DNA from 2 places in the Arthrobacter sp. StoSoilB19 genome. Region 2 is predicted to be linked to the other one. Evidence: riboswitches for the same ligand, from Rfam matches in the RefSeq annotation. Region 2 holds a riboswitch; the other holds the start of a gene.
What was found. Region 2 has a riboswitch for glycine ahead of gcvP (aminomethyl-transferring glycine dehydrogenase). Riboswitches for the same ligand answer to the same signal wherever they lie in the genome.
Positions count from the first base shown of each region.

Region 1: another riboswitch for glycine. It lies ahead of gcvP (aminomethyl-transferring glycine dehydrogenase); the one in region 2 lies ahead of gcvP (aminomethyl-transferring glycine dehydrogenase).

Region 1 covers NZ_AP024650.1:450,844-455,219, forward strand. The annotation lists gene gcvP (aminomethyl-transferring glycine dehydrogenase) at 1-1,884, opposite strand, end outside; glycine riboswitch at 2,045-2,145, opposite strand; glycine riboswitch at 2,437-2,535, shown strand; gene cycA (D-serine/D-alanine/glycine transporter) at 2,682-4,223, shown strand.
Region 2 covers NZ_AP024650.1:811,702-816,077, reverse strand. The annotation lists gene gcvP (aminomethyl-transferring glycine dehydrogenase) at 1-1,609, opposite strand, end outside; glycine riboswitch at 1,663-1,770, opposite strand; glycine riboswitch at 1,797-1,894, opposite strand; gene LDO86_RS03840 (TetR/AcrR family transcriptional regulator) at 1,988-2,524, opposite strand; gene LDO86_RS03835 (MFS transporter) at 2,610-4,169, shown strand; gene LDO86_RS03830 (DNA starvation/stationary phase protection protein) at 4,251-4,376, opposite strand, start outside.

The sequences.
Region 1 (4,376 bases), 360 kb from region 2:
CTTGGCCGTCAGGTCGTCGTGGTCGATGGTGCCGTCGGCAGCCGTGGCCACGACGACCACCTTCATGCCCGCGAGCACGGCGGAGGCGGCGTTGGTGCCGTGCGCCGAGGCCGGGATCAGGCAGACGTTGCGCTGCTGCTCGCCCCGGGAATGGTGGTAGCCGCGGATCGCGAGCAGCCCGGCGAGTTCGCCCTGCGAGCCCGCGTTGGGCTGGATGGACACCTGGTCATACCCGGTGATCTCGGCGAGGTCCGCTTCCAGGCCGGCGATGAGTTCGCGCCAGCCTTCGGTCTGGGAGTCCGGGGCGAACGGGTGGATCGAGGCGAACTCCGGCCAGGAAATGGCTTCCATCTCGGCCGTGGCGTTCAGCTTCATGGTGCATGAACCCAGCGGGATCATGGTGCGGTCCAGCGCCAGGTCGCGGTCCGAGAGCTTGCGGATGTAACGCAGCAGCTGGGTTTCAGACCGGTGCGTGTTGAAGACCGGGTGCTGCAGGTAGGCCGAGGTGCGCACAATGGTGTCGGGCAGTTCGAATCCCTGGGCGTCACCCACCGGACCGGCGCCAAAGGCGACGGCGACGGCGGAAAGTGTTGCCGCCGTCGTCGTCTCATCAACGGAGACGCCCACCGTGTCCGGATCGATGAAGCGCAGGTTGATGCCGCGGGCTTCAGCGGCGGTGATCACCTTGGCGGCCTTGCCCGGAACGCGGACGGTGAGGGTGTCGAAGAAGGAGTCCGTGACCAGTTCGCGGCCCAGTGACGTGAGTGCTGTTGCCAGGACCCTGGCCTTGTGGTGGACGGTCTCTGCGATCGCCTTCAGGCCGTCGGGGCCGTGGTAAACGGCGTAGAAGGAGGACACGATGGCCAGCAGCGCCTGGGCGGTGCAGATGTTGGACGTGGCCTTCTCGCGGCGGATGTGCTGCTCGCGGGTCTGCAGGGCCAACCGGTAGGCAGGCGTGCCGGCGTTGTCCTTGGAGACGCCCACGATCCTGCCCGGGAGGGTACGTTCCATTCCCTTTTGGACGGCCATGTAGGCGGCGTGCGGCCCCCCAAAGAACAGCGGCACGCCAAAACGCTGGGTGGAGCCGACGGCAATGTCCGCGCCCTGCTCGCCCGGAGGGGTGATCAGTGTCAGGGCCAGCAGGTCCGCAGCCACGGTGACCAGCGCGCCGCGCTCCTTGGCTTCGGCGATGACGGCGGACTGGTCCCAGACGCGGCCGGAGACGCCGGGCTGCTGCAGGACGACGCCGTTGATGTCGCCGTCGGGCAGGCCCTTGGACAGGTCGGCGACCTCCACCTCGAAGCCGAGCGCCTCCGCCCGGCCCAGCACGATGGCGATGGTCTGGGGGAGGCAGTCGGCGTCGAGCACCGTCTTGCCGTCCTTCGCTGCCTTGGACTTGTTGGCGCGGCGCATCAGCAGCACGGCCTCGGCCACCGCCGTTGCCTCGTCCAGCAAGGAAGCGTTGGCTACCGGGAGCGCCGTCAGGTCCTGCACCATGGTCTGGAAGTTCAGCAGCGCCTCAAGCCGGCCCTGGGAAATCTCCGGCTGGTAGGGCGTGTAGGCGGTGTACCAGGCCGGGGATTCCAGGATGTTGCGGCGGATCACCGGCGGAGTCACGGTGTCGTAGTAGCCCTGGCCGATCATCTGGACTGCCGTCTTGTTCTTGGCGGCAAGCTTCCGCAGTTCCGTGAGGACTTCAACCTCGCTGAGGGCGTCGGTCAGCTTGAGCGCAGTTTCCTGGCGGATGGGCGCGGGGACGGCCACGTCAACCAGGCCATCCAGGCTGTCGTAGCCGATGGCCTTGAGCATGGTGTCGATGTCGGCCTGGCGGCGCGCGCCGATATGGCGGTCAACAAACGATGTTGGATGCGAATGAATCGTCATGAGGAACTCCAGATCTGGCCGGCCGAAGGTGGCACGGCGTGGGATGGGTTCCTCCCCGCTCTGTATTGGACCTGAGAGATTCCGCGTTGCCTGCTGTTGGCAGGGGACCGCTTGCACCGTCGGTGAACCAGGCAGAAGCCTGATTGCTTTCCAGAGTCGCCTCGCCGTGACGGTACGGGGGCCTGAGAGATTCCTGGGGAGGATTTGCTCCTACGGCGCCTGACCGGTGTTTCGCCGGGAGGACTCTCCCGTCACAGCTCGAAAGGCTTATTCAAATGTGGGTGATTCGGCTCACAAGGTACCGGGATAGACCCGTCCGTGGCAAATCGGGCGGCTTCCGTGCGGGGCTCGAGGGGCACGTGACGCCGTTCTTCCCCGCTTGTGTCGGGAGGGGTTTGACATTCGATCGTGACGGACACCACACTGAACCCCGGGATTGGCGCCGCCGGTGGCTGGCTCAGCGTATCCGGAGCAGCCCACCAGTCGGCGCCTGTCCCATTGCATGACCGGCCGTGGCCCAAAAAGCCTGCGGCTTCCAACTGAATACGCCTTCGACCTGCGGCGGGAGAGCCCTGCCGGGTACATCCAGCAGGCGCCGTAGGAGCAAACCCTCCCCAGGAAACTCTCAGGCCCACGTACCGCCGCGGACAGGCAACTCTGGAAAGCAGCCGGGCATGACCCTGGCTCACCGGCGGTGCAAGCGGCTTTTGCTGCGGAAACTCTCAGGTCCACTACAGAGCGGGGAGGAACCAAATCTTTTGCGGCACCCAAAAGCCGCTTTATCGATGGAGTTCCTCATGGCGATTCATCCCCCCACGTCCAACGGCGAACCAGCCCGCAGCCAAGGCGCTGCCACGGCAGCCCGCAGCGAGCCTCCCCACCTGGAGCGGCAGCTCACCAACCGGCATATCCAGCTCATCGCCATCGGCGGCGCGATCGGCACGGGCCTGTTCATGGGTTCCGGCAAGACCATCTCCGCGGCCGGCCCATCCGTGATCTTCGTATACATGATCATCGGCTTCATGCTTTTCTTCGTCATGCGGGCCATGGGTGAACTGCTGCTCAGCAACCTGAACTACAAGTCCTTCAGTGATTTCGCCGCCGATCTCCTGGGGCCGTGGGCCGGATTCTTCACGGGCTGGACGTACTGGTTCTGCTGGGTGATCACCGGAATCGCCGACGTCATCGCCATCGCAGGGTACTCAAAGGAACTTTGGCCGGCGCTGCCACTTTGGATCCCGGGCCTGGCCACGGTGGGCATCCTGCTCCTGCTGAACCTCGCCACCGTCAAGGCGTTCGGCGAGACCGAGTTCTGGTTCGCCCTCATCAAGATCGTCGCCATCGCAGCCCTGATCATCGTGGGACTCTTCATGATCTTCACCGGTTTCCAGAGCGACGCGGGCACCGCAAGCTTCACCAACCTGTGGAGCCATGGCGGGTTCTTCCCCAATGAGTTCATGGGCTTCGTGGCCGGATTCCAGATCGCAGTCTTCGCCTTCGTAGGCATCGAACTGGTGGGAACCACCGCCGCCGAGGCCAAGAACCCCGAGCGCACGCTGCCCAAGGCCATCAACGCCATCCCCGTCCGCGTGCTGCTCTTCTATGTCGGTGCGCTGGTCATCCTGATGGCGGTCACCCCGTGGACCCAGTTCGCCGCCGGCCACAGCCCCTTTATCGGGATGTTCTCCCTGGCCGGCCTCGGCGCCGCGGCCACGGTGGTCAACCTGGTGGTCCTGACTTCGGCGATGTCCTCCGCGAACTCCGGCATCTACTCCACGTCCCGCATGGTCTTCGGCCTGGCCCAGGAAGGCGATGCCCCCGGTATCTTCAGCCGGCTCTCCACGAGGAAGGTGCCCAGCAACGCGCTGTTCCTGTCCTGCGTCCTGCTGCTGTCCGGCGTCGTACTCATGTATGCCGGCCAGGATGTTGGCATGGCCTTTGAAATGGTGACCACCGTGTCTGCGGTCTGCTTCGTCTTCGTCTGGTCGATCATCCTCGCCAGCTACATCTCCTTCCGGCGCCGCCGGCCGCACCTGCATGCGGCGTCGAAGTTCAAGATGCCCGGTGGCATTCCCGCCGTGTGGGTGGTGTACGCATTCTTCGCCTTCGTCCTTTGGGCCCTTACCACCCAGCCCGACACTCTCGTTGCACTGCTGGTAACCCCCATCTGGTTCGTCATCCTGGGCGTGGCTTGGGCCATCCTGCGGCGCCGTCCCGCCCACCTGGCCCGCTTCGAGGTCTTCCGTGCCGAGCTTCAGGCAGACCAGGCCACTGCCGCGCGCAGCGGCGGCCAGGACGCCGGGGCGGCGGGGCGCGAGGTCCAGCAGGCCGGGAAGTAACGTCCGACGGCGGGTTGCAGCGGCGGCGGTGAGGTGCAGGTACCGCATCCTGCCGCCGCAGCGCGCCGGACGAAGCCACGGCCCGGAAGTTAAGCATGCTTAGTGTCTATCCACATAGGATGGAAAGGCACGGCAGCCTACCCGCTGCAGGTC
Region 2 (4,376 bases):
CTTCGGTCTGGGAGTCCGGGGCGAACGGGTGGATCGAGGCAAACTCCGGCCAGGAAATGGCTTCCATCTCGGCCGTGGCGTTCAGCTTCATGGTGCATGAACCCAGCGGGATCATGGTGCGGTCCAGCGCCAGGTCGCGGTCCGAGAGCTTGCGGATGTAACGCAGCAGCTGGGTTTCAGACCGGTGCGTGTTGAAGACCGGGTGCTGCAGGTAGTCGGAGGAACGCTCGACGGCGGCCTCCAGCCCAAAGCCCTGGCCCTCGCCCTGGACCTCGGCAACCGTGGCGCCAAAGACGTCGGCAACCTGGGCGACGATGGCCACCGTCGTGGTTTCATCGAGGGCGATGCCTACGGTGTCGGCGTCGACGCTGCGCAGGTTGATGCCCCGCGCCTCGGCGTCGGCGATGATGCCAGCAGCCCGTCCGGGGACCCGGACCGTAAGGGTGTCGAAGAAGCTCGTGTGCAGCACCTCGACGCCGGCGGCCGCAAGCGAGGCCGCCAGGCTACGGGCGTGGCGGTGCGCCGTTTGGGCAATCGCCTTCAGGCCGTCGGGGCCGTGGTATACGGCGTACATGGACGCAACGATGGCCAGCAGCGCCTGGGCGGTGCAGATGTTGGACGTGGCCTTCTCGCGGCGGATGTGCTGCTCGCGGGTCTGCAGGGCCAACCGGTAGGCAGGCGTGCCGGCGTCGTCCTTTGACACCCCAACCAGGCGGCCAGGCAAGGAACGCTCCAGGCCTTTGCGGACAGCCATGTAGGCGGCATGGGGGCCCCCAAAGAACAGCGGCACGCCAAAGCGCTGGGCTGAGCCGACGGCAATGTCCGCGCCCTGCTCGCCCGGAGGTGTGATCAGTGTCAGGGCCAGCAGGTCCGCAGCGACCGTGACCAGCGCGCCCCGGTCCTTCGCTGCAGAGATCACCGCGGACTGGTCCCAGACGCGGCCGGAAGCGCCGGGCTGCTGCAGCACGATCCCGTTGATGTCGCCCTCGGGCAGGCCCTTGGACAGGTCGGCGACCTCCACCTCGAAGCCGAGCGCCTCCGCACGCCCCAGCACGATGGCGATGGTCTGCGGCAGCACGTCGATGTCCAGGACGGTCTTGCCGTCTGCCGCGGGCTTGGTCTTGTTGGCGCGGCGCATCAGCAGCACGGCCTCGGCCACCGCCGTTGCTTCATCCAGCAGCGAAGCGTTGGCGATGGGCAGGCCCACAAGGTCCTGCACCATGGTCTGGAAGTTCAGCAGCGCCTCAAGCCGGCCCTGGGAAATCTCCGGCTGGTAGGGCGTGTAGGCGGTGTACCAGGCCGGGGATTCCAGGATGTTGCGGCGGATCACCGGTGGAGTCACGGTGTCGTAGTAGCCCTGGCCGATCATCTGGACTGCCGTCTTGTTCTTGGCGGCAAGCTTCCGCAGTTCCGTGAGGACTTCAACCTCGCTGAGGGCGTCCTGCAGGCGAAGGGCGGTGTCCTGGCGGATGACCTTGGGAACCGCGGTGTCCACAAGGGAATCGACCGAGTCGTAGCCTACGGCTTTGAGCATGGTGTCGACGTCGGCCTGGCGGCGCGCGCCGATATGGCGGTCTACGAAAGTGGTGGAGGCTGGGGTAACCGACACGAAGGAACTCCATTTACTCAGGCGGCGAAGGGTACGCCACAGCTATTCGGGTTCCTCCCCGCTCTGTATTGGACCTGAGAGTTTCCGCGTTCCCTGCCTGGGCAGGACCCGCTTGCACCGTCGGTGAGCACAACAGTCCCTACCTCTCCAAAAGAGAATAAGACTGCCTGCTGCTTTCCAGAGGTGCCTCGCCGCGGCGGTACGGGGGCCTGCGAGATTCCTGGGGAGGATTTGCTCCTACGGCGCCTGCCTGTACTTCCGGCAGAACTCTCCCGCCGCAGATCAAAGGCTATTCATTTGTTGGATCATGAAGGCCGGTGACAGCCCTCACAACTTTCTATTGTTCTACGCGGCAACCCCTCCCGGCAAATGACGGAGCTACCTGCGGAGCCGTTCCAGCGCGGCCAGGAGTTCCTCCACGTCAGCGGCCGCTCCCCCGGCCGGCGCAGGGGCCACGGACAGCATGGCGTTGAAGTACAGGCCGTCCCCCATATAGAGGACTGCCTTGGCCAGTCCAGGTCCCACATCCGCAGCAATTTCGTCCAGCCAGCGCTGCTGGATGGCCGCGAAGCGGCGCCGCGTCTCCTCGTGGGCCACCTCTGCAAGCCGGGTGGCGGCCACGATGGCACGGTCCAAAGGGGTATCCGCCCAGACCGAGGAACGGATGAAGTAGGCCGCGGCGCCTTCAGCTGCCGACGCCATGGCATCGGCATCCTCGCCCGCCAGGCCCTCCAGGCGGTCGAGCAACACGGCAATCATGGCTTCCTTGTTGGGAAAGTGGTAGAGGAGGCCGCCTTTGGATACGCCGGCCCTGCGCGCCACGGCATCGAGGGTGGCCGCCCGCTCACCCACTTCAATCAGCAGGGACTCGAAGGCGTCAAGGACCGCGTCACGGGCAACAGGCTTTCGGGGCATGCCCTCCATCATGCCCTCCCCCGCGCAGGAATAAGGAAAACCATCGCATTTTTAAACTATACCGTCCGGACGGTATAGTTATCTTATGACCACTTCCATCGAGAGTTCGGCAACCGGGCAGGCAAGCAGCACTTCCGTGCGTCCTCCGTGGCGCGACTGGCTGGCGCTGGGGCTCCTGATGTTTCCCGTGCTGCTGGTGGCGGTGGACAACACCGCACTGACGTTCGCGCTGCCGGCCATCGCCCGGGCCCTGGAACCCACGGGCGTGCAGCTGCTGTGGATCGTTGACGCCTACCCCCTGGTGCTGGCCGGGCTGCTGGTATCAATGGGAAGCCTCGGCGACCGGATTGGGCGGCGGAGGCTGCTCATCCTTGGCAGCATCGGCTTTGCCGCGCTGTCCGTTGCGACGGCTTTTGCACCCGCGCCGGAATGGCTCATCGCCGGCCGCGCCGCCCTGGGATTCTTCGGCGCCATGCTGATGCCGTCCACCTTGTCGCTGATCCGCAACATTTTCCCCGAGCCCAATCGCCGCAGGCTGGCCGTCGCCATCTGGGCCGCCGGATTCTCCGGCGGCGCGGCCCTGGGTCCGATCTTCGGCGGCTGGCTGGTGGAGCACTTCTGGTGGGGTGCCGTCTTCCTGGTGGCGGTCCCCCTCATGCTCCCCCTGCTGGCGTTTGGACCGGCCCTCATCCCGGAATCGAAGGATCCGGCACCCGGCAAGGTGGACATCCCCAGCATCCTGCTCTCCATGCTGGTCATGGTGCCCGTTGTCTACGGGATCAAGGCAGTTGCCACCGAAGGTCCAGGGGCGGCAGGTCTGGGCGCCATCGCCTTCGGCCTGGCCATGGGGGCGGTGTTCGTGCAGCGGCAGCAGCGGCTGGCGCACCCCCTGCTGGACATGTCCCTATTCCGGAACAGGGTGTTCAGCATGGCCATCAGCGCCAACATCCTTGCCCTGTTCTCCTTCAACGGCTTCATCCTGTTCCTCGCCCAGCACCTCCAACTCCTCGAGGGAATGACGCCGTCCGCAGCCGGCGTTGCCATGATCCCGGCACTGGCCGCCACGGTGGTGGCCGGCCTGGTGGTGGTGCCGCTGGTCCGCAAGGTCCGCCCGGGATACGTGGTGGCAGCGGGGTTGGCGTTCAGTGCCACCGGCTACACCATGGTCGCATTCGGGAATCACGACGGCGGCCCCTCGCTGCTGCTGGCAGCCCTGCTGGTCCTTGCATTGGGCGTGGGTACGGCCGAAACCATCTCCAACGACCTCATCCTCGGGTCCGCGCCGCCGGAGAAGTCAGGCGCTGCCGCGGCAATCTCCGAGACCGGCTACGAGGTGGGGTCGCTGCTGGGCACGGCGGTACTGGGCTCCATCCTGACGGCGTCCTACCAGCAGAACCTGCGGCTGCCCGCAGGCCTTGACGGCATGCTGCCCGGCTCCTCCCTGCACAGCGCGAGGGAAACACTTGCCGGCGCAGTGGAAGCAGCAAACCTGCTGCCCGCTTCCCTGTCGGACACCGTCCGGGACGCTGCGGCGTCAGCGTTTGATTCCGGCGTGCACATCACTGCGGCAATTGGGCTGGTACTGATGGCGACGGCGGCAGTCCTCGCCGCCGTCGTGCTGCGGAAGGTGCCGAAAGCGGCCTGACCAAGCGAAACAAAAAGGGCGCCTGGTACCGGATTAATTCCGATACCAGGCGCCCAAAGGGTCCAGGCGGGTGGCTGCCGGCTACTTGGAGTCGGCGGCTGTGACCTTGGCGGTCGGCTTCATGTTTTCAGCCTGTACCATCCAGGCAAACTGCTCCAGCCGGGCAATGAACTCGTGCAGGAGGTCCGCGGAGGTGGGATCCTCCTC